Regions from separate parts of the Pseudomonas pichavaramensis genome, predicted to be linked through region 2. Evidence: predicted binding sites of a transcription regulator. Region 2 holds the regulator's gene; the other holds the start of a gene.
What was found. Region 2 encodes sigma-54, which starts transcription at its own class of promoters, with help from an activator protein. Its sites were predicted from a motif close to ANTGGCATNNANNTTGCTNT; they were not measured.
Positions count from the first base shown of each region.

Region 1: ACJRW5_RS04830 (flagellar basal body rod protein FlgF) is a predicted target of sigma-54. The motif match lies at 1,221-1,240, and genes of this name have one in related genera.

Region 1 is NZ_JBJKFJ010000002.1:274,494-277,906, forward strand. Features, by position in the region: gene flgG (flagellar basal-body rod protein FlgG) at 1-386, opposite strand, end outside; gene ACJRW5_RS04830 (flagellar basal body rod protein FlgF) at 433-1,173, opposite strand; gene flgE (flagellar hook protein FlgE) at 1,386-2,756, opposite strand; gene flgD (flagellar hook assembly protein FlgD) at 2,793-3,413, opposite strand, start outside.
Region 2 is NZ_JBJKFJ010000001.1:656,397-659,809, forward strand. Features, by position in the region: gene rapZ (RNase adapter RapZ) at 1-185, opposite strand, end outside; gene ptsN (PTS IIA-like nitrogen regulatory protein PtsN) at 188-652, opposite strand; gene hpf (ribosome hibernation-promoting factor, HPF/YfiA family) at 665-973, opposite strand; gene ACJRW5_RS02945 (RNA polymerase factor sigma-54) at 1,067-2,560, opposite strand; gene lptB (LPS export ABC transporter ATP-binding protein) at 2,695-3,413, opposite strand, start outside.

The DNA of each region.
Region 1 (3,413 bases), on a different contig from region 2:
ACGATCTGGCCATCGGAGTTCAGATGGAAGCTACCGTCGCGGGTATAGGAGACGGTGCCGTCCGGCTGCAGAATCTGGAAGAACCCCCGACCATTCACTGCCAGGTCGAGCGGCTGTTCGGTGGTCTGCAGGCTGCCGGCGGTGAAAATCTTCTGCGTGCCGACCACGCGCACACCAGTACCGAGCTGCAGGCCGGACGGCAGTTCGCTGTCCTGGCTGGACTGGCCACCTGGCTGACGACGGATCTGATACAGCAGATCTTCGAACTCGGCCCGGTCGCGCTTGAAGCCGGTGGTGGCGACGTTGGCCAGGTTGTTGGAAATGGTGGTCAGGTTCATGTCCTGGGCGGACAAACCGGTCTTGCTGACCCACAGTGCCGGAAGCATATCGTTTCTCCTCGGGCGCCAGTTTCATGGCGCCGCGTACTGGTAATTAGCTAATCTGCAAAACCCGCGCCATGGCCGAGGCATTGTCTTCGGCGGTACGCATCATCTTGACCGACAGCTCGAACTGACGGGACAGGGAAAGGATCGCGGTCATTTCCTCCACAGCATTGACGTTGCTCGCTTCGAGAAAGCCGGAGGTCACCTGCACGGTGGCGTCGGCCTGGACTTCAGGCTGGCCTTTGACTCGGATCAGCCCGTCCGTGCCCTTCTCCATGCTCTTCGGATCGGGATTGACCAGCTTGATGCGGTCCACTTCGGCCAATACGTTGGGGTCTTCACCAAGCGCACGAATGCTGATGGTGCCGTCCTGGCCAATTTCCACCTTCTGCTCCGGCGGCACGGCAATCGGCCCGGCATTGCCCATCACCGGCAAACCGTTGCCGGTACGCAGAATACCCAGAGCATCGATGTTCAGGCTGGCGGTGCGCACGTAGGCTTCGCTGCCATCCGGCGCTTGCACGGCGATCCAGCCCTTGCCGCCAATCGCCACGTCGAGGTCTCGGCCGGTCTCCTGTAAGGTACCCGGGCGAAAGTCGGTCGCCGGACGCTCGCTCATCGCGAACACGCGCGCCGGATAGCTTTCCCCGAACAGCGGCATCGAACGCGCCTGCTCGAAATCACGACGGAAACCCGAGGTGGAAACGTTGGCCAGGTTGTTGGCATGGGCGCGCAGACCCAAGGTGTTGTTCTGCGCTCCGGTCATGGAGACGTACAGCATCTTGTCCATGGTGATTCTCCGAGTGGGCGACGTGCCCTTGGCTCTTTGCAAGCAATACAGCAAGCGTCGTGCCAAACCGTAAAATCACCATCAAGCTACTGATTTAAATGAATTTTTAAGAAATCAGGAAATTCCAGATATTCAGCTGCGGCGAGGTTTTGCCGGTTCCGGAAAAGCAAGCGGCAAGCCAGGCTTGCCGCTTTTACCTTAGAGAAGAGCCATCAACGCAGGTTGATGATGGTCTGAGTGATGGCGCTCTCGGTCTCGATGGTCTTGGCGTTAGCCTGATAGTTACGCTGCGCCACGATGAGGTTGACCAACTGGTCCGACAGCTCGACGTTGGAGTCCTCCAGCGCACCCGCTTGCAGGGCGCCAAGAGTACTGCTGCGCGGGGTACCGATCACCGGCTCACCCGACTCGAAGGACTGCACCCAAGCGGTTTTGCCCACTGGCGTCAAACCCTGGACGTTGGCGAAGTTGGCCAGCAGCACCTGCCCCTGCACCTTGGACTGACCATTGGTGTAACGGGCGAAGATGATGCCGGTATCGTCGACCTCGATGCCGGCGAGCTGGCCGGTGGTATATCCATCCTGACTGACCGCGTTGACACCGAAGGACGCGGCGTACTGGGTCGAGCCACGCATATCGAAGGTAAATGACTCGCTGTCGGCACCATTGACCACCATGGTTCCCGGGTTGGCCGGATCTTCCTCAGCCGGGAACCAATCGGTATCGGCGATAGCAAAGATGCCGTTCGGCGTCCCACCCGGAATGGCCGGCGCATCCAGCGCCGGATTCGCCGGAGTGCTGGCCAGCGGCGTCAGCGCCGGATTCGCCAACTGCCCTGCAGCATCGTAATTCACTGCATAGCTGAAAGGCTGAGTGCTGCTGGGATCACGCGGGTTAACACCATCGATGAGCACGTGCATGGTCCAGCCGTTGTTGGCCGGTGCTTCGTTCTTGACGAAGTACTGGCTCATCACGTGGGCGTTGCCCTGAGCATCATAGATATTGGTGGACGTCGACCAGTTGAACGACTGCGAGTCGCTTGGATCGAAGGTCGGCGCCGCCATGGTCCCAGCATTGGGCGGACGCACGGCATTGGAGTTCAGGTTGGTCGTCTGTGTGACCGAGGTGGTCGCCTTCGGCTCCTGCTGCCCGGCGTTTACCCGCAGGTCGGTCTGCACCGGCAAGATATTGCCGTTCTCGTCCGCCCCATAACCCTGCAGTCGGTAACCAAAATTGTTGACGATATAACCGTCACGATCGGTGCCGAAGTAGCCGGCGCGGGTATAGCTGATGTCGCCGTTGTTGCTGGTGACGAAGAAGCCGTTGCCGTTGATCGCCATGTCCAGCGCATTCTGCGTGTAATTGATGTTGCCCTGATTGAACAACTGCGCCACATCGGCCAGCAGCACGCCGCTACCCTGCGGGTTCTTGCCGGTACCGAGCATCGACGAGGCATACAGATCGGCGAATTCTGCACGGGATTGCTTGAAACCTGCGGTCCCCGCGTTGGCAATGTTATTGCCGGTGACATTAAGGTCGCTGGTTGCCGCGCGCAGACCACTGAGACCGATGTTGAAAGACATGGAAGACTCCTTTGCCGGAACTGCCGGCGGCAATAATTACTGGCCGATGACCTGCACTTGAGAAAGCGGAACGCTGCCCAGACCGGCCAGATTCAACATCAGCTCGCCACCACCCAGGGTGACGCTGTCAACGTTGGCCGGCAGCATGGTGTAAAGCCCTTTGGTCTCGTTGCCATATGTGGCCTGAGCCTCGAACTTGTAGGTACCGGGCGGCATCGTTTCGCCGTCGGCATTCTTCCCGTCCCAGATAAAGCTTACGTTGCCAGCAGCCTGCTCACCCAGGTTGATACGCGATACCAGCGCGCCGGCATTGTCGTAGACGTTGACGTACACGTTGCTACTGCTGACCGGCAGCACTGCGCTCGCCTTGAAGCTCTCACTGGTGTCGACGACAGCTTTCTCGCTGGGAATGATCACCTTGCGCCCGACCAACGAAGAGGCCTGCAGCGCCTGTGATGACTGGTAACCGGAAAGCAGCGACTCCATGCTGGTATTGAGCTTTTCAATACCCTCCACCTGGCTGAACTGCGCCAACTGAGCGATGAACTCGCCGTTGCCCTGCGGCTCCAGCGGGTTCTGGTTGTTCAACTGGGCCACCAGCAGATTGAGAAACTCGTTCTTGCCGAGGTCCTTGTTCTGCGTGTTGTCCTGCTTGAT
Region 2 (3,413 bases):
CGCGCATCGATGGAAACGGCGACTTGCGGCAACAGCATGTCACTGTGCGGCAGAAAGCGTTCAGCCAGATCAGGCAGAAGGCCCGCTGGCAGGTTATCGATGCAGTAGAAACCGTTATCTTCAAGAACACCGAGGGCGGTGCTTTTGCCCGAGCCCGAACGACCGCTGACGATGATCAGGCGCATGCTTATTGACCGCTCTGAATGTCCACTACCACTTGGTAAAGGTCTTCGCCGCTTGCTGCTTGGCGCAGGCGTTCACGAACGTCGTTGCGATCCAACATGCTGGCGATCTGGCGTAGTAGTTCGAGGTGAGCATCGGTGGCGGCTTCCGGTACCAGCAGTACGAACAGCAGGTCGACCGGTGCGCCGTCGATGGCGTCGAAATCAACGGCTGCTTCCAGGTGCAGGACAGCGCTGATGGGTTCACTGCAGCCGGCCAGGCGGCAGTGAGGAATGGCGATGCCGTTGCCGAAACCGGTTGAACCGAGTTTCTCGCGGGCAATGAGGCTTTCGAAAATGTCCTGTGCGTCCAGGTCGGGAAGATCGCGGGCTACCAGGTTGGCGATCTGTTCGAGCACGCGCTTCTTGCTGCCGCCCGGCACGTTCACCAGGGAACGGCCGGGGGTCAGGATGTTTTCAAGTCGGATCATGGATGGGGAATGTCAGCGGGCTGTGGCGCCTTGCAGGCGTTCGAGCTGCTTTTCCTTGTGCTTGATGAGTTGACGGTCGAGTTTGTCGGCCAAGAGATCGATGGCCGCGTACATGTCCTGATGTTCAGCGTTGGCGACGACTTCGCCGCCTGCGACGTGCAGAGTAGCCTCGATTTTCTGCTTGAGTTTTTCGACCTCCATCGTCACCTGTACGTTGGTGATCTTGTCGAAGTGGCGTTCCAGTCGGCCCAGTTTCTCGCCGATATAGTCACGCAGGGCGTCGGTCACATCCAGCTGATGTCCACTGATGTTGACTTGCATACCGCTTTCTCCTTGTTGCCTTGTGTAAGAGACGGGTCTCGCTCGACCCGCCACCGGAACACTTTGGCTTGGAGGCCCAGGCCTCCAATTGGCCTACATCAGTCGCTTGCGCTCACTGGAGGGCGCTATACCGAGGGACTCGCGATACTTGGCGACCGTCCGACGGGCGACTTGGATGCCTTGTGCCTCCAGTAAACCAGCGATCTTGCTGTCGCTCAACGGCTTTTTCGCGTTTTCTGCGGCAACCAGTTTCTTGATGATGGCGCGGATCGCGGTGGACGAGCATTCGCCACCTTCGGAGGTGCTGACATGGCTGGAGAAGAAGTATTTCAGCTCGTAAATGCCGCGCGGGGTGTGCATGAACTTCTGAGTGGTGACACGCGAGATGGTCGATTCGTGCATGCCCACAGCTTCGGCGATGTCATGCAGTACCAGCGGTTTCATCGCTTCGTCGCCATAGTCGAGGAAGCCGCGCTGGTGCTCGACGATCTGCGTGGCCACCTTCATGAGCGTCTCGTTGCGGCTCTGCAGGCTCTTGATGAACCAGCGCGCTTCCTGCAACTGATTGCGCATGAAGGTGTTGTCGGCGCTGGAGTCGGCGCGCTTGACGAAGCCGGCATACTGCGGGTTGACGCGCAGGCGCGGCATGGCCTCCTGGTTGAGCTCAACCAGCCAGCGGTCGTTGTGCTTGCGCACGATGACGTCCGGTACCACGTATTCGGGCTCGCTGGACTCGATCTGCGAACCGGGACGTGGGTTGAGGCGCTGGATCAGGTCGATGACCTGACGCAGTTCGTCTTCCTTGAGCTTGGTGCGACGCATCAGTTGCGCGTAGTCGCGGCTGCCGAGCACTTCGAGGAAATCACCGACTACACGCTGGGTTTCGATCAGCCAAGGTGTGCTGGCAGGTAGCTGACGCAATTGCAGCAGCAGGCACTCACGCAGGTCGCGCGCGCCAATACCGGCCGGTTCGAACTGTTGGATGCGATGCAGGACGACCTCGACTTCGTCGAGTTCGATATCCAGCTCGGGGTCGAATGACTCGGTGACTTCTTCGAGGGTTTCTTCGAGGTAGCCGTCGTTGTTGATGCAGTCGATCAGGGTGGCGGCGATCAGCCGGTCCTTGTCCGACATGGGGGCCAGGTTCAGTTGCCAGAGCAGATGACTCTGCAGGCTCTCGCCGCTGGATGTACGGGTGGTGAAGTCCCACTCGTCATCGTCGTTGCTCGGCAGGCTGCTGGCACTGGTCTGGTATACGTCTTCCCAGGCCGTGTCGACAGGGAGCTCGTTGGGAATGCGTTCCGACCATTCGCCGTCGTCCAGGTTGTCAACGGTCGGAGTGGTTTCCTGGTAGCTCTCTTCTTTGCTGGGGGCGGGGGTGGCGCTTTCTGCACCGTCGGCCATCGGGTCGCTGTTATCGAAGTCGTCGCCATCTTCCTGGCGCTCGAGCATGGGATTGGACTCCAATGCCTCCTGGATTTCCTGTTGCAGATCCAGGGTCGACAGTTGGAGGAGGCGGATAGCCTGTTGCAGCTGCGGTGTCATCGTCAGCTGCTGGCCCATCTTGAGGACTAGCGATGGTTTCATTGCAGACCTTAATTTACCGGCGAGTTACGCCTTCCACATCAGGGCGCCGAAGCGCCGCCAGGAAGCAAATTATATGCCTGAATTTCTGGTTTTTGCCTAGGGGTTGCAATATTTCCGGTGTGAAATATTGCGCCTTACAGGCGGAATTCATGCCCCAGGTAGACTTCCTTGACCGTCTGGTTGGCCAGAATGGTTTCGGCATTACCTTCGGCGATCAGTTGCCCGTCATTGACGATGTAGGCGGTTTCGCAGATATCCAGGGTTTCGCGCACGTTGTGATCGGTGATCAGGATGCCAATGCCCTTGGTCTTGAGGTGGTGAATGATCTGTTTGATATCGCCCACCGAGATCGGGTCGACACCGGCAAACGGCTCATCGAGCAGGATGAACTTGGGATTGGTGGCCAGGGCGCGGGCAATTTCCACTCGCCGGCGTTCGCCGCCAGACAGGCTCATGCCGAGGCTGTCGGCGATGTGGTGAATATGAAATTCCTGCAGCAGGCTTTCCAGCTCGGCCTGGCGTCCGGCGCGATCCAGATCCTTGCGGGTCTCGAGAATGGCCATGATGTTGTCGGCCACCGACAGCTTGCGGAAAATCGAGGCTTCCTGCGGCAGATAGCCAATGCCGGCGCGGGCGCGGCCATGCATGGGCTGATGGCTGACGTCGACATCATCGATCAGCACGCGACCCTGATCGGCGCGCACCAGGCCGACGATCATGTAGAAGCAGGTGGTCTTGCCGGCGCCGTTGGGGCCGAGCAGGCCGACGATTTGTCCGCTTTCGATGCTCATGCTGACGTCGCGAACGACCTGGCGACTCTTGTAGCTTTTGGCCAGGTGTTGGGCTTTGAGAA